Regions from separate parts of the Devosia sp. XK-2 genome, predicted to be linked through region 2. Evidence: predicted binding sites of a transcription regulator. Region 2 holds the regulator's gene; each other region holds the start of a gene.
The links. The regulator PhoB, encoded in region 2, activates phosphate uptake and scavenging genes when phosphate is short. The targets are predictions, from matches to a motif close to TGTCATNNANCTGTCAT.
Positions count from the first base shown of each region.

Region 1: the regulator PhoB is predicted to act here: its motif matches at 3,722-3,738, upstream of V8Z65_RS18495 (alkaline phosphatase D family protein).
Region 3: the regulator PhoB is predicted to act here: its motif matches at 3,539-3,555, upstream of V8Z65_RS10995 (esterase-like activity of phytase family protein).

Region 1 covers NZ_CP146608.1:3,755,362-3,763,350, forward strand. Annotated here, with positions in the region: gene V8Z65_RS18480 (epoxide hydrolase family protein) at 1-149, opposite strand, end outside; gene V8Z65_RS18485 (PhzF family phenazine biosynthesis protein) at 260-1,147, opposite strand; gene V8Z65_RS18490 (LysR substrate-binding domain-containing protein) at 1,245-2,102, shown strand; gene V8Z65_RS18495 (alkaline phosphatase D family protein) at 2,149-3,672, opposite strand; gene V8Z65_RS18500 (TetR family transcriptional regulator) at 3,851-4,423, opposite strand; gene V8Z65_RS18505 (hypothetical protein) at 4,504-5,679, shown strand; gene V8Z65_RS18510 (HupE/UreJ family protein) at 5,676-6,233, shown strand; tRNA gene V8Z65_RS18515 (tRNA-Gly) at 6,419-6,493, opposite strand; gene V8Z65_RS18520 (co-chaperone YbbN) at 6,689-7,642, shown strand; gene V8Z65_RS18525 (LON peptidase substrate-binding domain-containing protein) at 7,656-7,989, shown strand, end outside.
Region 2 covers NZ_CP146608.1:2,372,517-2,380,505, forward strand. Annotated here, with positions in the region: gene V8Z65_RS11585 (substrate-binding domain-containing protein) at 104-1,141, shown strand; gene pstC (phosphate ABC transporter permease subunit PstC) at 1,220-2,602, shown strand; gene pstA (phosphate ABC transporter permease PstA) at 2,602-3,972, shown strand; gene pstB (phosphate ABC transporter ATP-binding protein PstB) at 4,039-4,821, shown strand; gene phoU (phosphate signaling complex protein PhoU) at 4,849-5,559, shown strand; gene phoB (phosphate regulon transcriptional regulator PhoB) at 5,716-6,417, shown strand; gene V8Z65_RS11615 (aldehyde dehydrogenase family protein) at 6,490-7,929, opposite strand; gene V8Z65_RS11620 (fumarylacetoacetate hydrolase family protein) at 7,975-7,989, opposite strand, start outside.
Region 3 covers NZ_CP146608.1:2,241,045-2,249,033, reverse strand. Annotated here, with positions in the region: gene V8Z65_RS11010 (MerR family transcriptional regulator) at 1-133, shown strand, start outside; gene V8Z65_RS11005 (carboxymuconolactone decarboxylase family protein) at 152-529, shown strand; gene V8Z65_RS11000 (UvrD-helicase domain-containing protein) at 1,068-3,407, opposite strand; gene V8Z65_RS10995 (esterase-like activity of phytase family protein) at 3,613-5,793, shown strand; gene V8Z65_RS10990 (AsmA family protein) at 6,101-7,989, shown strand, end outside.

The DNA of each region.
Region 1 (7,989 bases), 1.4 Mb from region 2:
GTGAGATCGGCCTCGGGAATGTCGATCTTGAACGGGGTAATCGAAAGCATTTGCTGTTTCTCCTGTGCTTTGGTGAAGGCGGATTGGCTGGCAATGGCGGCAGCGAGCGAGAGCGCTCCCTTGGTGAAGCCGCGGCGTGTGATGGTCATGCTGTCCTCCTTGGAGACGCGTTTTCTGGTGCCGGGCCAAGAGGGCCAGGCATTGGGTTGAGCGACCTATGGATGGGAACCCGCATCTGCGGGGGTGGGCTGTCCCGGGTTTAGAGCGTAAGCGTGCCGGTCATCACCACCACGCCGGCGCCCGAGATTTCCGGCATCGGGTCGAGGCTGACGCGGATAATGCTGGGCCGGCCCATTCTGGCACCCTGTTCGATCTCCACCGCGCCCGAGGTCAGGCCCTCACGGTCGAGATAGGCGGCCAAGGGTCCAGCCGCCGTGCCGGTGGCGGCATCCTCCCACAGCCCTACTGTGGGATTGAAGAACCGGGCATAGATGCGCCCGGGTCGGTCGGGGTCCAGAGCATAGATATAGCACCCTTCCGCGCCTGCTCCGGCCAGCACTTTCAAGAGGCTTCTGGCGGCCGGCTCCGCCCGATCCACGCTGGCCGGATCCGTCAGACCGACCAGAAGGTGGGCCACGCCCGCATCGGCGACACGGGGTGCCGGGTGCACAAGCACCTCTTCGGGGGAAAGACCCAGCGCGGCCGTCAAGGGCACTATGTCCCTAAGGGGAGGGTGCAGCTTGAGCGCCGATTGTTTCATATGGCCATAGATGCGCCCATCGACCGGGCGGAGCTCGACATCGAGGATTTCCCCGCCGATCTCCTGGCGAAATCGCCGCGCCGAACCGATCGGCCCGAGCGTGCCCTTCTCGGCCAGCCAGAGCCAGGCTCCCAGGCTGTTATGCCCGGCGCCGCCTACCTCCGCACCCGCGGCGGTGAAGGAGCGCAGCTTCCGGTCGGCGCGCTCGCTCTTCATGATGAAGGTCGTTTCGGCCTGATTGAACTCGCGCGCGATCCGCCGCATCTCGGTCTCGGACAAAGCATCGGCATCCTCCACGACCGCCAGCGGATTACCGGTCAGCGCGGTATCGGCGAATACATCGATCAGTCCGGCAATCAGGACTTGACTGCGTGATGGCGATGACATGGCGTGGTCTCCTGTGATCTGACAAGAACCAGTCTGCGCCGTTGCGGTCCGATAGCAAAACGCGCATTGTTTGCGCATATGACAAGGAGAACTTGCCATTCGTCCGTCGCTGGAATCGCTTCGGATATTCGAGGTCTGCGTCGCGGCGGGCAGCTTTGTCAGCGCCGCCGACCGGCTTGCCTTGACGCCTGCGGCGGTGAGCCTGCGCATCCGCACGCTTGAGGCCGAACTCGGACAGGCCTTGTTCACCCGTGTCGGCCGCCGGGTGGTACCGACCGCGGCCGCGGTCGCATTGGCCGGTCAGATCCGTCGCGCCCTCAATAATATCAACGACGCGGTCGGCGCCTTTCAGGCGGCCGCAGCGCCCATTCGCGTCACCGCGCCCCCGACCTTTGCCGGTCGCTGGCTGGCCCCGCGTCTGGCGAGCTACCAGGCCCATGGCAATGCGACCATTGCGCTCGATATTTCTTCGGACCTGCGGGACTCGTCCGACTTCGATGTCGCGATCCGGACTGGCCGGGGCGGTTGGGACGGGCTAGACGAATATGCCCTGATGCCGGTCGATGTAACGCCTATGCTGGCGCCATCGCTGCTGGCCGGCCGCTCACTGGCCAATGCTGGGGACCTGGCCGATTTCGATCTCTTGCCGCATCCCGATTGGGGCAAGTGGTTCGCCCGGGCCGAATGCCCCATGCCTGCCGATCTTCGCTTTGTCGGCGTCGATTTTTCCATTTTCGAACTCATCGCCAATGCGGCCACATCCGCCATGGGCGTCGCACTGCTCTCGCCCGTCCTGTTCCGGCCGCTCCTGGATAGCGGGCAACTGGTGGCGCCATTGGACACGGTGCTGAAGGGGCCCGATTGGTACTTTGCGCTGATCCGCGAGGGCGATCAGCGGCTGGGGCCGCGTGCCTTTTGCGACTGGCTGCGCCAGGAGGTCGGGCAAACCGCCTGATAGAGCAGGCCATTTGCGGGCCGTCAGGGTCGAGTGCCGGTCCGGTCTAGACCCGGTTGACGCCCGGCATGCCGTCCAGCACGGCAAATTCCTGGAATTTTGCCGCCGTCGCCGCGGGGTCCTTGCGGTCGGAAATAGCCATCAGCTCCACCCGCGCCTGGTCGCTCGACAGATGCAGCAGGCAATAGCCATGCTTTCGTGCCTCGCCGAACTTGATATGCGGGTTTTCCGCCATCACCGTCGCCAAGGCACTGGCCGATGGCGGGTTGGAGGTGATCGAGCCGGTGACGAATTCGCTGGCCACCAATGCACCATCGGCCGCCTGCACATCGGCGGCATAGAAGGCGTGCAGATCCCCTCCGATCACCAATGGATTGGCGATACCCGCCCCCCGCATACTCGCCAGCAGCCGCTCACGGCCCGAGCGATAATGGTCCCAGCCATCATCGCTATAGCGGGTGCCCGGCCCCAGTTCGAGATCGCGCGCGGACAGCAGCGTTGTTTGCCCGATGATCGACCACTTGGCATCGCTCGCCTGCATGGTGCGGTCGAACCACGCCTCCTGTTCACGACCAAGCATGGAATAGCGATCCGGATCGGCCGGCTGCGGTGCGCCCGGCGCCGGATGGCGGTATTGCCGCGCATCGAGCAGCGTCAGGTCAACGAGATTGCCGAAGCGATGATGGCCATAGATGCGCAGGGCGTCGAAATTGGGTGCCGCCGATGGCGGCACCGGCATATGCTCATACCAGGCCTGATAGGCGGCGGCCCGGCGCTTGAGGAAAGCGGCGCGGTTGCGATCGCTGGGCGAGGCATCGCCCCCATAATTGTCGACCACCTCGTGGTCGTCCCAGGTCGCGAGCCACGGAAAGGCCGCATGGGCCGCCTGCAAATCCGGGTCGGACTTATAAAGCGCATAGCGGTCGCGATATTCGAATAGCAGCGACGGTGCCCCAGTGCCGTGCGAGCGCACATGCTGGGCCCCATAGCTCTTTTCATAGATGTAGTCGCCCAGATGCACGACCAGGTCGAGATCGCGCGCCGCCATGTCGCGATAGGCGCTATACCAGCCCTGCTCATATTGCTGGCAGGCGGCAAAGGCGAGGCTGAAGCGGCCATTGGCAGCCTCGGGCGCCGGCGCGGTCCGGGTACGCCCTACCGGGCTCAGCGCATCGCCGCAGCGAAAGCGGTAGAAATACCAGCGATCGGGCGCCAGCCCCTCCACTTCAACATGCACTGAATGGGCCCATTCCTGGCGAGCGCTGGCGATCCCCGCCTGTTCGACCAGGGCGAAGGTTTCATCTGAGGCAATTTCCCAGGCCACATCCAGGGGCGGATGCTGCGGCAAAGGCGCAAAGGAAAAGGGATCGGCCATATCGGGTTCGGCATCGGCAAAGATCAACCGCGTCCACAGGACAATACTGGTTGGCGTGGGGGTGCCGGACGCGACACCCAGGGCAAAGGGATCGCGGTCGAACCGCGCTGCTCGCACCGACCCCAGCATCGGCCAGACCGCTGCTGCCGCCAGTCCCGAGGCCAGAAAATGCCGCCGGCTGAGAGGGGAACCCATATGTGTCTCCATGGTCGAACACGTGTCGCCACGGCTTTGGCCATAGCCGGTGACATTGACATGACAAATTGCCGATCCTGCTGCGCCGGGGCCAATATCTGCGTCCAAAAGGAAATAAGGCGCGAGCGAGGTCGTCACATGATCACCGGTGAAACAGGGTGACCGAGGCCCTGAACCTTCAGTCTGCCTCCGGCTGGTTGGACAGGATTGCCCGAAGACAGCAGAAAACATATTCGGAGAGGTGCGTCGCCGGCATCTCGACAATCGGCGGCAATCGCAGGACATAGCGAGTCATGGCGAACCCCAAAAGCACGCTCGATACTGCACTCAGGGTTTGCGGTTCGGTGCGCTCATTGGCCAGTGCCGGGACAACTTGCGTTGCAAAGACTGTGCGCAGCCTGGTGGCGGAAGGCTCATGCGAGGGAGCCGAACGCAATAGGGCCTGAAAACGCGCGCCTGTTTCCCGATCCTCCCAAATCGCAACGAAATGGGCAGCAAGGCGCCTTGCCGTCTCCTCCGGTGACAACCCACTCACGTCGGGCAGGCGCAGGTTGAATTCGCTGGCTTCGGCGAACAATCCGTCCTTGCTGCCAAAATAGCGCATGATGAGTGCCGGGTCGCAATTGGCTCCCTCAGCGATATCGCGAACGGACACGCCGTCAAAGCCGCGTTCGGCGAATAGGCTTTTGGCGGTCTCAAAAATGCGCGCCCGCGTGCGTTCGGACTTCGATGGGGCCAGGCTTTGCGTCATGCCGGCATTTTTTCAACATTTGTTGACAAACGCAAGTGGCCATCATAAAAGTCAACAAGTGTTGAACAATGGAGTTCGTCATGTCGTCAAAGCTTGCCTCCGCACTGACCGTCCTGTCTTGCATCTTCACCCTCATCGCCGCGGCCATCGTTCTGGTCGGACCCTTTGCGGCAGCACTCATTGCCGCAATCAGCGCTATCGCCTTTGCTGCCTGGCTCTGGACATATGATGTGGGCGAGGCCGAAACCCGTAACCTGCTCTCGCCCTATCTCGCCATTCCGCCGCTCTTTGTCGCGCTGTCCGCGGCACGCTATGCCGGCGGCTGGGTGGAACTGCTGGCAACCCACTACGTCGGCCTGTTCAGCCCGGCCTTCGCCTTCACAGGCTCGAACTGGTTCGTGCTCCTGGTTTGCACTCCGGCGACGGTGATTCTTTTCGGCGGGTATTTGCTGAGCCGGCGCGCACCCATGGGCCGATATATGGCCTGGTGGGCGGCGCTCTACGCGGTGTCCGAGGGCGTTGTGCAATTGGCCGGCGGCTTTGCCGCAGACGCCGGACCGCTGGTCCTGGTCTCGGCCACATTGAGTCTGGCGCTTATTGGGGTCGGATTGGTGCTTTTGCAGCGGCTATTGGCGCCCAAAGCCGCTAGAGTTGAGGTTCCGCCTCCGCTCAGCGATCGCCAGCGCCTGCTCTGGGCCGCCCTCTTTGTCGCATCGGTCGGTGTTTACAGCGCCACCCTTCTCACCCAGGCAGGGCCGCTGCCCGTTTTCATCGTAGGTGGCTCCATGCTGGGCGGCATTATCGGCTGGTGGCTCACCACTTCTCGGGTTCCCGCCGACCCCTCCTGGTCGGTGCCGCTTTTCCTCCTGCTGCTCACCCTCTTCTACATTCACGTGGGTGAAGAGGCCCTGACCAACTTCAATGGCATGATCGCGGAAATCTCCGGCCAGCCCTGGAGCGACTACGACTTTATGATCCTGATTGGCCTGATCGGTCCCGTGGTCTGGTTTTTTGCCGCCTGGAGCCTATGGAAGCGGCAGGCAATCGGCAATTTCATCTTCTGGTTCCTGATCGTGGGGATGATTCTGGGTGAGCCGACCCATCTCATCGTCTTTCCCATCCGGCGGATGATGATGCTGGATAGTGGCTACGAATATTTCTCAGGCATGTATACGGCGCTCTTTCCCATGATTCCGGCGATCCTGGCGCTGGTTCGGATCACGCGTGATCATCGCATTGGAAAGGTCGCTTCATGAAACCGTTTCTCATTATTCTGGCCCTTGTCTGGTCAACGCCGGCTTTCGCCCATGGCTTTGCGGGCAGCGGCATTATCCACCCTTTGACCGGGCTCGATCACATGTTGGCGATGGTGGCGGTTGGCGCATGGAGCGCCCAATTGGGCGGGGCCGCCCTATGGCGCGTACCAGTGGCATTCCTGTTCGCGATGCTGGTGGGGGGCGCTGTGGGCATGGTCGGGCTCGCGGTGGGCGGCATGGAGGCCACGATTGCCAGCTCCGTTCTGCTGCTTGGCGTCGCGATCACCTGGGCACGACCCGTCGCGCTTCCTGTTGCACTGACGGCCACCCTCGCATTCGGCTTTGCCCATGGGCATGCCCATGGTGCGGAAATGCCGCTGTCGATAAGTCCTGCCCTCTATGTCCTGGGATTCCTGCTGACCACCGCCGGGCTGCATGTGATCGGTCTGGTTGGTGCCGCTTTGATCATCGAGCGGGGGCCTTCTGGCATGCGCCTTCTGCGCGGCGCCGGAGGGGTGGCCGCCATTATCGGAAGCGTCATGCTGCTGGCCTGAATTCGCGTTTGGGCGCCGCGCTGAAGAGCCGCCGTGTCTCACGGCGCGCTCACACCGCGCAGACCACTCAATTGCCGCCAATCTATTCGTAATATCAATACTATAGCACTGCCATGAGCGGTGCCAAAAAAGCAAAAAGGGTCCCGAAGGACCCTTTGCACCAAGGCTTGCGATACCTTGGAAACTGGAGCGGGCGATGGGATTCGAACCCACGACCCTAACCTTGGCAAGGTTATGCTCTACCCCTGAGCTACACCCGCGCTCCGTCTCGCAGCACTTGTAAGTGCGGCGACGGGCGCTATATGCCCAATCGCTGATCCGATTGCAACCCGGTTTTTTGACGATTTGTCTTTCTTGCTTAAACCTGTGGGAATCGGGGCTTGCCAGTTGGGCATTCGCGGGCGCAAAAAGGCCGCGAATGCTGCCTTTCCTGCCCAGTCGAAGAGTGGAAAACCATGACCTTGTCTTTTGATGGCGCCCCTGCCGCCGCCCCGGTGCCCGCCGACTTGATCCGGGAGGGCACCGATGCCGGCTTTAAAGCCGATGTTATCGATGCCTCGCTCGACGTGCCCGTGCTCGTCGATTTCTGGGCGCCCTGGTGCGGGCCCTGCCGCCAGCTTGGGCCCGCCATCGAAAAGGTCGTCACCGAAAAGGCCGGCCAGATCAAACTGGTCAAGATCAATATCGACGAGCATCCCCAGATTGCCGGTCAGCTCGGGGTGCAATCCATTCCGGCCGTCTTTGCCTTTGCCGGTGGCCGCCCGGTCGACGGCTTCATGGGCGCAATGCCCGAAGGCGAAGTGCGCCGCTTTGCCGAAAAGCTGATTGCCGCCGCTTCTGCCGCGGGTGGTGCTCAGCCCAATGGTGGCGATTCGCTCGAGGCCCAGATCGCCCAGGCCAACGAGGCCGCAAAGGCGGCGGTGGCCGCCGGTGACCTGGGCCAGGCCGCCCAGATTTTCGGCATGGTGCTGCAGCATGCGCCGGACAATGCCGAGGCCCTGATCGGCCTGGCCGGCGTCTATGTCAGCGCCGGCGAGATCGACCAGGCCAAGGCCACGCTCGATCTGGTGCCCGAGGACAAGCGCAACGGCGATGCCTATATCGCCCATAGCCATGCCATTCGCCTCAAGGAAGAGGCGGCCGGCCTCTCCGAAGCGGCCACCCTGGAAGCGGCCATTGCCGCCGATCCGGACGATCATCAGTCCCGGCTCGACCTGGCTGTAGTCCTCAATGCCGAAGGCAAGCGCCTGGAGGCCGCCGAGGCCCTGGTCGCCAGCTTCAAGCGCGACCGGGCATGGAACGACGAAGCGGCGCGCAAGAAGCTGCTTGAATTCTTCGAAGCTTGGGGCCCCAAGGACCCCGCCACGCTCAAGGGGCGTCGCCTCCTTTCGGCGGTGCTCTTTTCCTGACAGGATATCCTGAATGCCAAAGCGCCCGACCAGCCCCGCAGAGCTGCCCAAATCCGTTCCGGTCTTTCCGCTGAGCGGCGCGCTGCTATTGCCTTACGCGCACCGTCCGCTCAATATTTTCGAGCCGCGTTACATCGAGATGGTTGACGCCGCCCTGCGTGGGGACCGGCTGATCGGGCTGATTCAGCCCGAAGACACCAGCGAGGAGAGCCCCAAGGGTCGCGCCCCGCTGCAATCGGTGGGGTGCCTGGGGCGCCTCACCCATTTCGAGGAAAGCGGCGATGGCCGCTATTTCATTATTCTCGAAGGGGTCACCCGCTTCCGCCTGCTCCATGAGTTGACCGTGA
Region 2 (7,989 bases):
CTGAAATAAAACTGTCGCCAGGCGCTCCTATGGTCTGCCGCGTCTGAGGGCCGCCCGTGAATGGCTGGCCAGGCTTGCAAATGAATTCCGGAAGGGACATTCCATGAAGACCGCACTCTACGCCAGTGCCGCCGTTATCGCTCTTGCCGCGTTCGGCACCACCGCTGCCTACGCCCAGTCGCGCGACACCATCCAGATCGCCGGCTCCTCCACCGTGCTTCCCTTCGCGTCTATCGTTGCCGAAGAATTTGGCGCCGCTTACCCCGAATTCAACACCCCCGTCGTCGGTTCGGGCGGCTCTTCGGGCGGCCTGCGCCAGTTCTGTGAAGGCGTCGGCGAAAACACCATTGATATCGCCAATGCTTCGCGTCGCATCAAGGCCAGCGAAATCGAAGCCTGTAACGCCGCTGGCGTGAACGACATCCGCGAAATCCAGATCGGCTACGACGGCATCGTCTTTGCGGCCGCTGCTGACAAGGGTGACTTCGCTCTCGAGCCCATCCACGTCTACAAGGCCATTGCCGCTCAGGTTCCGGTCGATGGTGAAATGGTCGACAACCCCTACACCAATTGGTCCGAAATCGACGCTTCGCTGCCCGATCAGGCCATTGCCCTGGCCATCCCCGCTTCCAACCACGGCACCCGCGAAGTCTTCGAGGAAAAGGTTGTGCTGGAAGGCTGCGAAGCCGCTGAGCTGCCCGAGATGGACGAAGACGCGATGGAAACAGCCTGCCTGACCTTCCGCCAGGACGTGGTGGTCGAAATCGCCGGTGATTACACCGAGACCCTGGCTCGCCTCTCGGCCAATCCGGACACCATCGGCGTGTTTGGCCTCTCCTTCTACGAACAGAACCGCGACACTCTCAAGGTTGCCACCGTCGAAGGCGTCACGCCCTCGCTGGAAACCGTTGCTGCCGGTGAGTATCCGGTTTCGCGTCCGCTGTTCTTCTACGTCAAGGGCGAACATATCGGCGTCGTTCCCGGCATTGAAGACTATGTCCAGTTCTTCATGTCCGATGCCATTGCCGGCAATGGCGGCATCCTGGAAGCTGCTGGCATGATCCCGCAGCCGGCCGAAAAGACCGCCGAAGTCATCTCGAACTTCGAGAACGGCGTCTCGCTGACCGCGGCCGATCTCTAAAGATCGACAAGTTCCGGGAGGCGCCTGGCGCCTCCCACGCCCTTTATTGCTTGCCACTCCAGACAGGAGTTCAGTGACGTGAACGCGTGGATCATTGCAGCCCTGCTGCTCGTCCTTCTCAGCCTGAGCTACTCTTTGGGTTGGTCCAAGGCCAAGGCCTTTGCCTCTGGCAGCGCCACCGCCACGCGCGCCCATTCCCGCCCGCAATATCATGGTGCGCGCCTCGCGATCTGGACCCTGGTCCCCGCCATTGCCGTGCTGGTCGTCTGGGGCCTGTTCGGTGAGGCCATCAGCCGCTCATACATTATGGGCCTGCTGCCCGCCGATATGACCAGCCAGACCGGCCCCGCGCTTGAAACAGCCATTCAGCGCGTTCGCTCGATTGCCTCGGGCTTCGGCGTCGCCGGCGAACTGGCTCCCTATGAACAGGATGCCGGTGACGCTCTGAGCCAGTTCAACCTGATGGCCACGCTGCTGGTCGTTCTGGCCGCAGCCGGTCTGGGCATTGCCGGCCTGCTGATCGCCCGGTCACGCATCACCCCGAGGCTGCGCGCCCGCAATCAGGTCGAGCGGGTGGTTGGCATCCTGCTTCTGGCTTGCTCGGCCGTGGCCATCCTGACCACGGTGGGCATCGTTGTGTCCCTGCTCACCGAGGCGCTGCGCTTCTTCAGCTTCGTCAATCCGCTGGACTTCTTCTTCGGCACTGTCTGGCAACCTGGCTTCTCGACTACCAGCAATGCTGCCTCGGGCGGCTACGGCATCCTGCCGCTGCTCTGGGGCACCATCATGGTCAGCGCCATTGCCATGCTGGTCGCTCTGCCGGTCGGGTTGATGTCGGCCATCTGGCTCAACCAATATGCGCCGGCCCGCATTCGCGGCTTGGTCAAGCCGGTCATCGAAATTCTCGCCGGCATCCCGACCATCGTCTATGGCTTTTTCGCCCTGGTCACGGTCGGCCCCTTCCTTGCCGGTTTCGGTGATGCCATCGGCATCGACATTCGCGCCACCAGCGCGCTGACGGCCGGTGTGGTTATGGGCGTAATGATTATTCCCTTCATCTCCTCGCTCAGCGACGACATTCTGAACCAGGTTCCGCGCGCCATGCGCGACGGCGCCTATGGTCTTGGCGCTACGCAGTCTGAAACCATCCGCAATGTACTGATCCCCGCGGCCCTGCCCGGCATTGTCGGTGCCTTCCTGCTGGCCGTCAGCCGGGCCATCGGCGAAACCATGATCGTCGTGCTGGCCGCCGGCAATGCGCCCATCCTGCGCGCCAATCCTTTCGAGCCGACCTCCACGGTCACCGTCTCCATCGTCAACCAATTGACCGGCGACACCGATTTTGCCGGACCACAATCGCTGGTCGCATTTGCCCTTGGCCTGACACTCTTCGCCATGACGCTCGTGCTCAACATTGTTGCCCTCTACATCGTCCGTCGCTTCCGGGAGCAGTACGAATAATGTCCGACACCACTCTGACATCGGGCCAGACCAGCCCGGGCGCTGCAACCAAAGAACGTGTGCGGGCCGGGTTGGGCCGCCGCCATCGCGGCGAAGCCATCTTCCGGGGCATCGGCATTGCCGCCGTGGTGCTTGCTCTGGGCTTCGTGGCGATCCTGTTCACCACGATCATTTCCAAGGGTCTGCCCTCCTTCCAGCAGTCCAAGCTGCATATGGAGGTCTTCTTCGACCCGGCCGTTATCGATGTGGGCCCTGCCCCCGAGCACCAGGCCGGCCAGTCCGATGCTGACTACCACGCAGCCAGCCTCAAATGGCAACGCGACCTGGCCCTGGTGAACTGGAACCGTATCGTCGAAGACGCTATCCGCCGCGCCGCGCCGGAGGGATTTGAGATCGACAGCCGCCAGGCCCTGTCCATCCCCGAAACCAGCGAACGTCACACTTTGCGCGAACAATTCGTGCGTGATCCCGGCCTGCTGGGTCAGACCGTCCCGGTCACCCTTCTCGCATCGGCCAATGTCGACAATTGGCTCAAGGGCACCATCGACCGCTCGCTGGGCGATGGCCAGCAGCAATTGTCGGCTCCAGCTCGCGAACTGGCCGATATTTTTGCCCAGAACGGCACCATCACCCGCGACTTCGCCTGGACCCTGTTCTTCAATGTCGACAGCCGCGCTGCGCCTGCGGCCGCAGGCCTGGCCGGTGCGTTCATGGGCTCAGTCTATATGATGCTGGTGGTCATCGTCCTGGCCGTGCCGATCGGGGTGGCCAGCGCCATTTACCTCGAAGAATTTGCCCCCAAGACCCACCTGACCGATCTCATCGAGGTCAATATCAACAATCTGGCGGCGGTGCCTTCCATTGTCTTCGGCCTGCTCGGCGCCGCGGTCTTCATCAATGTCCTGCACCTGCCCCTGTCCGCGCCCTTCGTCGGCGGTCTGGTGCTGACGCTGATGACCCTGCCCACCATCATCATTGCCACCCGCGCCGCACTCAAGGGTGTACCGCCCTCCCTGCGCCAGGCCGCGCTGGGCATGGGCGCATCAAAGACGCAGATGGTGTTCCACCACGTGCTGCCGGTGACATTCCCCTCCATCCTGACCGCCACCATTATCGGCGTCGCGCAGGCCCTGGGCGAAACCGCCCCGCTCCTGCTGATCGGCATGAACGCCTTTGTGGCCGCCGTCCCGGCAACGCCCATGGACCAGGCAACCGCTCTGCCCGTCCAGATCTATCTCTGGCAGGGCAATGAAAACCGAAACTTCTTTGAGGCGCGGACTTCGGCTGCCATCATGGTGCTGCTGGCGCTCATGATCACCCTCAATGCGATCGCCATCTTCCTGCGGTCCCGCCTCGAAAAGCGCGCTTAAGGAGACACCGAAATGGACGTGCTCGCCGGCCAGGTTAAAGTGACCCAAAAGACATTGGATCAGACAATGAATCCCGCTGAATTGATGGACCATCCGATCCGTCTTACTGCCCGCGACGTGACCGTGCATTATGGAGCCAAGCAGGCTCTGCACGGCATCTCTATCGACATTCCCGACCGCGCCGTCACCGCCTTTATCGGCCCCTCGGGCTGCGGCAAGTCGACCTTCCTGCGCTGCATCAACCGCATGAACGATACCATCGAAGGGGCCAGGGTTGGCGGTCGCATCGAACTCGATGGCGAAGACATCTATGATCCCAAGCTCGATGTGGTCGAGTTGCGTGCCCGCGTCGGCATGGTCTTCCAGAAGCCCAATCCCTTTCCCAAATCCATCTATGACAATGTCGCCTATGGCCCCCGCATTCATGGGCTGGCCCGCAACAAGGCCGATCTGGACGAGATCGTCATTTCCTCGCTGCGCAAGGCGGGCCTTTTCGAGGAGGTCAAGGATCGCCTCAATGAGCCCGGCACCGGTCTTTCGGGCGGCCAGCAGCAACGCCTCTGCATCGCGCGCGCCATTGCCGTCGGCCCCGAAGTCATTCTGATGGATGAGCCCTGCTCGGCCCTGGACCCCATTGCCACCGCGATCATCGAAGAGCTGATCGACGAATTGCGCGAAAACTACACCATCGTCATCGTCACCCACTCCATGCAGCAGGCGGCCCGTGTGAGCCAGAAGACCGCCTTCTTCCACTTGGGCAATCTGATTGAACATGGTGATACCGAGGACATTTTCACCAATCCGGTGAACAAGCAGACCCAGGACTACATCATGGGCCGTATCGGCTGACCGGCGAGCCATAAAAGGACGTAGCAAATGCCCAATACCGGCACCGACCACATCGTCACCGCCTATAATGAAGAGCTGCTTTCCCTGGCGCAGGCCATTGCCGAAATGGGCGGTCAGGTCGAGGTCGCCATCGAAAATGGCACCCGCTCTCTGCTCAAGCTCGACCGCGAATTGGCCGACCTGACCATCATCGCCGACCAGCGCATCGACGACATGCAGCGCCATATCGACGAGATGGCCGTCTCCATGATCGCCCGTCGTCAGCCTATGGCCAGCGACCTGCGCGCCATTGTCACATCGATCCACGTCGCCAGCGATCTGGAACGCATTGGCGACATGGCCAAGCAGCTTGCCCGCCGCTCGCTCAAGCTCGAAGGCCTCAACCTGCAGCCGACCTTCTATAATGGCGTCAAAAACATGACCGCCCTGGTCATGCGCCAGGTCAAGGACGCGCTCGACGCCTACGGCAATCGCGAAGCGGCCGCATCGGTGGACGTATGCAACCGCGACGACGAGGTGGACGCCATGTATACCTCGCTTTTCCGCGAACTCCTGACCTATATGCTGGAGGATCCGCGCAACATCACCACCTGCACCCATCTTCTGTTCTGCGCGAAAAGCCTGGAGCGCGTGGGCGACCATGCCACCAATATCGCCGAGCGCGCCTATTATCTGGCCACCGGCAAACAGCTCACCAGCGACGTCCAGGAACTGCAACGCCAGCAGATCAAGGCTTAGAGGCGTGCTGCGCAGCAGATGAAAGGCTCCGGTGGAGCCTTTCAAGCCGAGACGGCCATGAGACCTACGGTCGAGTGGCGCGAAGGTGGGATGACCACCACCATAATTCAACGCCCGGCTCCTGCCACGGGCAGCCGACCGACGGAGCACATCCATATGCCCGCGACGATTCTTGTTGTCGAAGACGAAGGCGATATCGCCATCCTGCTGCGCTATAACCTGGAAGCCGAGGGATTCCGGGTCGTCACGGCCGAAAGTGGCGACGAGGCCCAGCAAGCCATCGCCGAAAAGCTCCCGGACCTGATCCTGCTCGACTGGATGCTGCCCGAAATCTCCGGCATCGAACTTTGCCGCCGTCTGCGGGCTCGCGAGGAAACCTCGCGCGTCCCGATCATCATGCTCACCGCCCGCGGCGAAGAGGAGGAACGCGTCCGCGGCCTCTCGACCGGCGCCGACGACTATGTCGTCAAGCCCTTCTCGGTACCCGAACTGGTTGCCCGTATTCACGCGCTATTGCGCCGCGCCAATCCCAATCTGGTCACCACGGCCCTCAAGGTCGGCGATCTCGAACTGGACCGCACCACCCATCGCGTGCGCCGCGCCAATCGCGACGTCCATCTCGGCCCCACCGAATACCGCTTGCTCGAATATCTCATGCGCCATCCCGGTCGCGTCTATTCGCGCGAGCAGCTTCTCGACGGCGTCTGGGGCAATGATGTCTATGTCGATGAGCGCACCGTCGACGTCCATATCGGCCGCCTCCGCCGCGCCATCAATCGCGGCCGTGAAGCTGATCCCATCCGCACCGTGCGTGGCGCCGGCTATGCCTTTGACGAGCGGTTCGCCGCCAACGCCTGAACCTGATCACCGCCTGGAAACGAAAAACGGGGCCACCAGGGCCCCGTTCCACTATCCAGCACCCGCTTCCGGTCAGCCGGCAGCAGTGTAAGCCGTCTTGACCACCGTAAAGAATTCGGCAGCATACTTGCCCTGCTCCCGCGGACCATAAGACGAGCCCTTGCGGCCGCCAAACGGCACGTGGAAGTCGACGCCGGCGGTCGGCACATTGACCATCACCATGCCGGCCTCGGCATTGCGCTTGAAGTGCGTGGCATATTTCAGCGAGGTCGTGACGATGCCAGCCGACAAGCCGAATTCGGTGTCATTGGCCGTGGCGAGGGCTTCCTCATAATCCTTGACCTTAATGACAGCAGCCACCGGCCCGAAAATTTCCTCGCGGGAGATACGCATCTGGTTGGTGGCGCCCACGAACAGGGCCGGCTGCAGGAAGTGACCCTCGGTCGGCGCATTGACGCGGTTGCCGCCAGCGCGCAGTTCAGCGCCTTCATTGCGGCCGATCTCGATATAGTCCATGTCCTGCTTGAGCTGGCTCGGATCGACCACGGGTCCGATCTCGGTATCCTTGCTAAGCGCATCGCCCACCCGCAGGTTCTTGGTGCGCTCGCACAGGGCATCGACGAACTTGTCGTGAATACCCTCGGTCACGATCACGCGGCTCGAGGCGGTGCAGCGCTGCCCGGTCGAGAAGAAGGCCGATTGCGCCACCGTTTCCACGGCAACCTTGAGATCGGCATCGTCGAGCACGATCGTCGGGTTCTTGCCGCCCATTTCGAGCTGGAACTTGCGGCCATGCTCGATTGAGGCCGCCGCGACGCGCTTGCCGGTGCCGACCGAGCCGGTAAAGCTGATGGCATTGACATCCTTGCTGTCCAGCATGGTCTGGCCAACGACCGAACCCTTGCCCATGACCAGATTAACCACGCCCTTGGGCAGGCCGGCGCGAACCAGAATATCCACGATTGCCCAGGTCGAGCCCGGCACCAGGTCTGCCGGCTTGATGACCACAGTGTTGCCATAGGCCAAGGCCGGAGCCATCTTCCAGGCCGGAATAGCAATCGGGAAGTTCCACGGCGTGATAATGCCGACAACGCCAATAGGCTCGCGGGTGATTTCCACGCCGACGCCCGGACGCACCGAGGGCAGCACTTCACCGGAAAGGCGCAGCACTTCACCAGCGAAAAAGTCAAAGATCTGCGCGGCGCGGGTGACCTCGCCAATGCCTTCGGGCAGGGTCTTGCCTTCTTCGCGGCTCAGAAGCTCGCCCAATTCCTGCTTGCGGGCAGTGATTTCGTCGGCCGTCTTTCTCAGGATCGCGTGGCGTTCGAGAATGCCCGAACGCGACCAGGCCGGGAAAGCTGCCTTGGCGGCGGCGATGGCCTGCTTGGTTTCCTCAACCGTGGCGCGGGCATAGACGCCCACCACTTCCTTGAGATTGGACGGGTTGATGTTCTCGACCCCATCCGAGCCGACCCACTCGCCATCGATCAGGTTCTTGTGCAATTCGCTCATGGTGAGGCCTTTCGTTTGATGCGCTCTGGAGGATGAAGCGCGGAATTAGAGAAGATTGGC
Region 3 (7,989 bases), 130 kb from region 2:
CGCGGGCGAGGGGACGGAAGCGGCCCGGAAGGACTTGCTGGTTGCCCATCGGCAGGTGGTGCGGCAGCGTGTGCGGGACCTAACAGATTGCCTCGACGTGCTCGACGCCAAGATCGCCGGCTATGGCGATTAATGCAGACGAGGTTTCAGCATGACAAATGACGACAGATTTGAACGGGGCCAGCGCGCGCTAGCCGCCATTGATGGCGAGGCGGGGCAGGCCGTGATCGATTCACTGGCCGATATTGCGCCGGATTTTGCCCGTTACGTCATCGAATTTCCCTTTGGCGATATCTATTCGCGGCCGGGACTGGACGTGAAGTCGCGGGAAGTGGCGACAATTGCGGCGCTGACCGCGCTGGGCAATGCAAGGCCACAACTCAAGGTCCATATCCATGCCGGGCTCAATGTCGGCCTGAGCCAGGACGAAGTCGTCGAAACCATCATGCAAATGGCGGTCTATGCAGGTTTTCCGGCGGCGCTGAACGGGTTGATGGCCGCCAAGGAGGTGTTTGGCGAACGGGAGTGAACCGAGTGCCTATGATTGCCAACAGTCTGCGTCAACACGGCAGCGCGTGTCAGGGCGATATTCTGGCTCCAGCGCCTCCCTCCCCCTTGTGGGGAGGGAATGAGGGTGGGGGTGTTGGTGACGCGAACCGAACGCTCGGGACTGAACACCTAGCTACCAAACCCCCACCCAAGCTCTGCTAGGCTCCTTCGGGTCCAGCGGCGCTCCGCCGTCGAGCTTAGCTCTCCAGCCTTCTCCATTCGGATTGCTCCACAGGAGCAATCCGGCCCATGGCACATTTCGAAGCCCACAAGGGGGAGGGAGGCAATAGAACCGAGAATCAAGCTGGCGGCTAAATAACGTGTTGCCCAGCACACGGCGCCGTCCTCGGACTTGATCCGAGGACCATTCGCAACGCGTGCCGGATTGATATGGCCCTCGGGTCAGGCCCGAGGGCGGCGCGGTGTTTTGGACGTACTTCTGTGGCTTTGAAGATTTGTCAAAGCCGCACCGCCGTGCCGGAGACCATCGCCGAGGCGCACGGTGCGATGATCGAGGGTTAGCTACCCTTCTTCACAAAACTCTCCAGCACCTTCTTCGTCCCGGCCTTGTCGAAGTCGATGGTGAGCTTGTTGCCCTCGATTCCGATGACTTCGCCATAGCCGAATTTGAGGTGGAAGACGCGGTCGCCCAGGGTGTAGCCGCTGGATTGACCGCCCAGGTCAACCGAGCGGGCGACGAGTTCGCCGTCTATGGTCAGGGGTCCGCCGCCTTTGCGGCTGGCCTGGTTGGCGCGGGCGCGTTGCCAGCCGGGGGTTTCATAGACGCTTTCGAAGGGGTCGGCCTTGTTGAAGCGGCTGGAGGCGCCGCCGCCATAACCATAGCCGCCATAGGCCGAGCCGCGATCGGTGACTTCCACCGCGTCAGGCGGTAATTCATCGATGAAGCGCGAGGGGATGGCCGATTGCCAGAGGCCGTGGATGCGCCGGTTCTGGGCGGCGGAGATGCGCACGCGTTTGCGGCCGCGCGTGATCCCGACATAGCCCAGGCGCCGCTCTTCTTCGAGCCCGGCGCGGCCGCTTTCGTCCATGGAGCGCTGGCTGGGAAAGGTGCCGTCTTCCCAGCCGGGCAGGAAGACGGTGTCGAATTCCAGCCCCTTGGCCGAATGCAGGGTCATGATGGTGACGGCATCGCTGGAATCGGCGCTATCGCGATCCATCACCAGCGAGATGTGCTCGAGAAAGCCGCCGAGGGACTCGAACTCCTCCATGGAGCGGCTGAGTTCCTTGAGGTTTTCCTTGCGGCCCTGGCTCTCGACCGATTTATCGGCGCTCAGCATGTCCATATAGCCGCTTTCCTCGAGGATCTGCTCTACAAGCTGATAGGGCGGCAGGCTTTCGGCGCGATAGGCCCAGTTATCGAACTGGCCGATGAGGGATCGCAGCGTCGTGCGCTGCTTGGGCTTTAAATCTTCGGTTTCCACCATCATGCGCACCGCCTGCAGCAATGGCACCTGCTGGTGGCGCGCGGTGGCGGTCAGCATGTTGACAGTGGTGTCGCCCAGCCCGCGCTTGGGCACATTGATGATGCGCTCAAAAGCCAGGTCGTCCGATGGTTGGGCCACAAGGCGCAGATAGGCGAGGGCGTCGCGGATTTCCTTGCGCTCGTAAAAGCGCGGGCCGCCGACGACGCGATAATTGAGCCCGAGGGTAATGAAACGCTCTTCAAATTCGCGCATCTGGAAGGAGGCGCGCACGAGAATGGCCATGGAATTGAGCGCTTCGCCCTGGCGCTGATATTGCTCGATTTCCTCGCCGATGGTGCGCGCTTCCTCCTCGCTGTCATAAACTTGCGTGAAGGAAATGGGCTCGCCGCCCTCGGCAATGTCGGTGAAGAGCGTTTTGCCCAGGCGCCCTTCATTATAGGCGATCAGGGTCGAGGCGGCCTTGAGGATATTGGCGGTGGAGCGGTAATTGCGCTCGAGCTTGATGACCTTGGCGCCGGGAAAGTCAGTCTCGAAACGCAGGATATTGTCCACCTCGGCGCCACGCCAGCCATAGATGGATTGGTCGTCATCACCCACCACGCAGATATTGGCCTCGCTGGCCGGTTTGCCCTGGGCGAGCAGGCGCAGCCAGAGATATTGAGCGGTGTTGCTGTCCTGATATTCGTCCACCAGCATATATTTGAACTTGGCGTGGTACTCGGCCAGAACTTCCGGGTTTTCGCGGAAGAGGCGGATGCATTCGAGCAGCAGGTCACCGAAATCGGCGGCGTTCAGCGTTTTCAACCGCGCCTGATAATCGTGATAGAGCTTGCCGCCCTTGCCATTGGCGAAATAGCCGCTATCGGCGGCGGGCACATCCTTGGGCAGGAGGCCGCGATTTTTCCATGCGTCGAGCATGCCGGCGAACTGGCGGGCGGGCCAGCGCTTCTCATCGATATTTTCCGCTTCGAGAAGCTGCTTGATCAGCCGGATCTGGTCGTCGGTGTCGAGAATGGTAAAGCTGGGTTTCAAATCCACCAGTTCGGCATGCTTGCGCAGGATGCGGGCGGAAATCGAGTGGAAGGTGCCCAGCCAGGGCATGCCCTCCACCGACGCGCCGGCCAGACTGGCAATGCGATCCTTCATTTCCCGGGCGGCCTTATTGGTGAAGGTCACCGACAAAATCTCAGAGGGCCAGGCCAGGCGCTGGCTGAGAATATGGGCGATGCGCGTGGTCAGTACGCGCGTCTTGCCGGTTCCGGCCCCAGCCAGGACCAGAAGCGGACCTTCGGTCGACAACACGGCGTCGCGCTGCTCGGGATTCAGCCCGGCCAGATAGTCCGGCTCGCGCCGGTTCAGCTGGCTGGTGATCGGCCCGGCTTTCGGGCGGGGCAGGGGTGCGGTATCGGCCATGCGTACTCTGTTCCATGGTCCGCGACACCGGGGCGGGCATGCGGCCAAGTCTTGACGAATCTCATTTTGTTCTGCTGGCCAATATAGGGATGACGGCGCGGCCTGTATAGAAGCCCGGGCTGTCACAGCAACGTCACGCCAGTGTCACGCAACTGTTTCTGCGCAGTCCTAATCCGGGCCCCGCAACATTCCGGGGGACCCAAACATGATTGCTCAAAAGCGTCTGGCTCTGTTGAGCGCAGCCCTGCTCCTGTCCACGGCCGGCGTCGAGGCCGCCCAATATTTCAACCGTATTGCCAGCTTTCCAGTGGCGCTGAACACGCCCGACGCCGAGGAAACCTCGTCCGAAATCATCACCGTCTCCGAAGATGGGATGACGCTGATCTATTCCGACAGCCCGGCGGGCGGCGTCGGCTTTGTCGATATCACCGATCCCAAAATGCCCAAACCGGCCGGTTTCGTGGCGCTGGATGGCGAACCGACGACGGTCGTGGTCGATGGCGGCAAGGTCTTTGTGGGCGTCAATACCTCCCAGAGCTATACCGAGCCTTCCGGCACTCTCTCGACCATTGATCTGGCCAGCCAGAGCGTCGAAGCCTCATGCGATCTGGGCGGCCAGCCTGACTCCGTTGCGCGCAATGCCGATGGCTCGCTGATCGCCGTGGCCATCGAGAACGAGCGCGACGAAGATTTCAACGATGGCGAGCTCCCGCAAATGCCGGCCGGTGCGCTGGCGCTGGTCAATGTCGTCGACGGCGCCGTGGATTGCTCCACCCTCAAAATCGTCGACCTGACTGGCCTGGCCGAGATCGCCGGCGATGATCCGGAACCGGAATATGTGTCGATTAACAGCCTCAATGAGGTCGTCGTTTCGCTGCAGGAAAACAATCACTTCGTGATCGTCGATGGCAATTCGGGTGAAGTGACCGCGCATTTCTCCGCCGGTTCGGTCAACCTTGAGAATATCGACGCGCTCGACAATGGTTCGCTCGACTTCACCGACAGCCAGCCCGGCCGCCTGCGCGAACCTGATGCCGTCAAGTGGATCGACGACGAGCGTTTCGTCGTCGCCAATGAAGGCGACTATAATGGCGGCTCGCGCAGCTTCTCGATTTTCAACAAGGCAGGCGAAGTTCTCTTCGACAGTGGCGCCTCGCTCGATCATCTCGCTGCCCGGCTCGGCCACTATCCGGACAAGCGTTCGGATGCCAAGGGCGTGGAACCTGAAGGTGTCGACGTCGCCAGGTTCGGTGACGACACCTATCTTCTTATTGGCCTTGAACGCGCCTCACTGGTTGCCGTTTACAAGGATACCGGGGCGGAACCCGAATTCGTCCAGGCACTGCCCTCCGGTATAGGTCCGGAAGGTGCGGTGGCGATCCCGGCACGCAGCCTGCTGATTACCGCCAATGAGACCGATCTCGGCGCCGATGGTGCGGCCCGTTCGCATGTTTCGATTTTTGAGATGGGCGAAGCCGACGCGCCCGTTTATCCGCATATCGTGTCGGATGTCGATGCCGATGGTCGTCCGCTGGGCTGGGTGGCTCTGTCGGGCCTGGTTGCCGATGCCGACAAGCCCGGCATGCTCTATGGCGTGTCGGACAGTTTCCTGGGTGCGCAGCCTTCGATCTACACCATTGACGCAACCGCCACGCCGGCGCGCATTACCGCCAAGACCGTGGTGTCCCGCAACGGCCACCCGGCCCAGAAGCTCGACCTTGAAGGCATTACGCTCGACGGCAAGGGCGGTTTCTGGCTGGCGTCGGAAGGCCGCACCGATCGGCTGATCCCGCATGCGCTCTACCGCGTCGATGCCGAGGGCAAGATCGTCAAGGAAGTGGCGTTCCCGCCCGAACTCCTTGCCGAGGAAATCCGCTTCGGTGCCGAAGGCGTCACCATGATCGGTGAGGGCGACGACGCTACGCTCTGGATCGCCATTCAGCGCGAGTGGAAGAACGACGCCAAGGGCATGGTCAAGCTCGTGTCGTACAATATCGCCAGCGGCGAATGGGGCGCGGTCAATTACCCGCTCGACGCTCCGGCCGAAGGTGCCTGGACGGGTCTCTCGGAAATCACCGCCCATGGCGATCTGGTCTATATCGTCGAACGCGATAACCAGATCGGGGAAAAGGCTCAGCTCAAGGCGCTCTACAGCGTGCCGGTTGCCGAACTGGTCCCGGGTCAGCTCGGCGGCGAATTGCCGACAGTCACCAAGACGCTGGTGCGCGACTTCATCCCCGATCTGACCTCGACCGGCGGCTATGTGCTGGACAAGGTGGAAGGTTTTGCCATCGACGCCAGCGGCGAAGGCTTTGTGGTCACCGACAATGACGGGGTCGACGACTCTTCGGGCGAGACCATGTTCTGGTCCATCGGTTCTCTTTAAGGTCGCCTCCCTTGACCTTGCAGACGGCCGGGCATCTGCCCGGCCGTTTTTCTTTGCACCGCCAGAGCCCCCAGCCTTGATCCCTCCCCATAAGTGGGAGGGAGACGATGAACACAAGCGTTGCGGCCTTGCGCCTCCCTCCCCTTGATGGGGAGGGACCGAGGGTGGGGTGGCGCGCGCGAGGGACAGGGGGAATGGCTCGCGCGGCCATATCCTCTTCCTCGCTCAAAAGGCGTGGAGGCGGGCTTGCGCATGCCCCGCAACTGCCTACACTCACGCCAGTTTCAGCCGGGGCAGATCAGGCACAGTGCTCAATCGCATCTATATCGTGGTCGGCATCTTAGCCATTGTGGTGCTGGCCGGCGCTTTCATCGCGCCGCGCTTTATCCAATGGGGCGATTATCGCGACCGCATGGAGGTGCTGGCGAGCGGCGTGCTCGGCGCCGAGGTCTCGATCCGCGGCGATATTTCATTTTCCTTGCTGCCCAGCCCGCGACTGGCCTTTTCCGATGTGATCGTGGGCGATGCCGAGGCGCCGGCGGCGACTGTAGGCGCGGTGGAAGCCGAATTCGTGCTGATGGATTTCTTGCGCGATATCTACAATGTCACCGCGCTCAGCCTCGACCATCCCGTGGTGCATCTGACGGTGGACGAGAATGGCCTGGTCGGCAGCGGTGTGGACCTTAGCGGGGCTGGCAATGGCGTGGCGCTGGGCCATGCGCGGATCACCAATGGCAGCATAAGGCTGGAGGATTTGCGTTCGGCCGAGACATTCGTCGCCAGCCGTGTCGACGGCGACTTGCGGCTTTCCAGCTTTTCGGGCCCCTTCCAGTTCCAGGGACGGGCGGATTACGACGCGGCGCGCTATGAAGTGCGATTCAATTCCGGTGCCGCCGATGCGAATGGCAATGCCCGCATATCGAGCTTCGTGCATGAGCCGCTGGGCGGATTTTCGGTGACGCTGGACGGCGTGTTTTCGGCCGGCGCCGCGCCGCGTTTCGAGGGCAATCTGGCCTATCGGCAGGCGCCGCCGGAAGCCGAACGCGCCGACGATATTCGCGGCGACTTGCTGCTGGAAAGCGCCCTGACCGTCTCGACCGATCGTGTGGTGATGTCCGGCTATACGCTGCACCCGGATGAAAACCGCGCCGGGATGCGGTTGACGGGGGCTGCGAGCATACAATTGGGTAGTCGGCGCAGCTTCGATGCTGTGGTGTCCGGGGGCGTGTTCTCGCTGCCGCCGCGCGACGCCACGGAAGTGCCTGGCGAATTGCCCTATGAATTTGTCCGCATGCTTTCCGAACTGCCGGCGCCACCCATTCCACCCATGCCGGGCCGGCTGGGGGTCGATCTTGCCGAGGTGGGGCTGCGGGGTTTTGCGGTGCGCGAATTGCGGGTCGATGCGACCAGCGACGGCAGGACCTGGACCCTTGAACAGGCGGTGGGCCGTCTGCCGGGCGAAACCGAATTGCGCCTGTCCGGCGACGTCACCAACGCTGATGGGGTCATCGGTTTTAGGGGCGATATCAGCGTGGCCGCGGCGCGACTCGAAGCGCTTTCCCAATTGTGGAAACGGCCCAGCGAGGATAGCCCGCTGTTCAACACACCCGGGCGTCTCGAGGGCCGGCTGATGCTGGCCGGCGACGCTTTCGGGCTGAGCCGCGGCACCCTCACCCTTGATGGACAGCGCCATGCAATCGAAATGCGGCTCGGTTTCGGGGCCGAGCCGCGGATGGATGCTGTACTGGGTCTGGCAAGCCTGGATGCCGGCGAAACGGCGCGCCTCCTCGCCCTGTTTCCGGACCCGGCCGGTGATACCAGTTTCGCCATCAGCTTCCCCCAGGGCAGCCTTTCGCTCACCGCGGACAATGTCGATATTCTGGGGCTGCCGGCCAGCGATCTGATGGCCGAGGTGCAATGGTCGCCCCAGGCTATCGACTTTTCGCACCTTTCGGCCTCGGATTGGGGCGGGCTGGCGTTGAGCGCCAATCTGCGTTTTACCGGTGGTCTCAGCACTCAGCATATCACCGGGTCCGGACAGTTGGGCGTAGCAGCGGCGGATGCCCCGGGCCTGGCTGCGATTTATGAAATGGCCGGCGTTCCGTTCGGTTGGCAGGAAGCGTTGACAGGCGCCTGGCCGGCCGATTTGCAATTCCTGCTCTCGGGTGCAGAGCAGGGCGGCGGACAGGTGCTGAC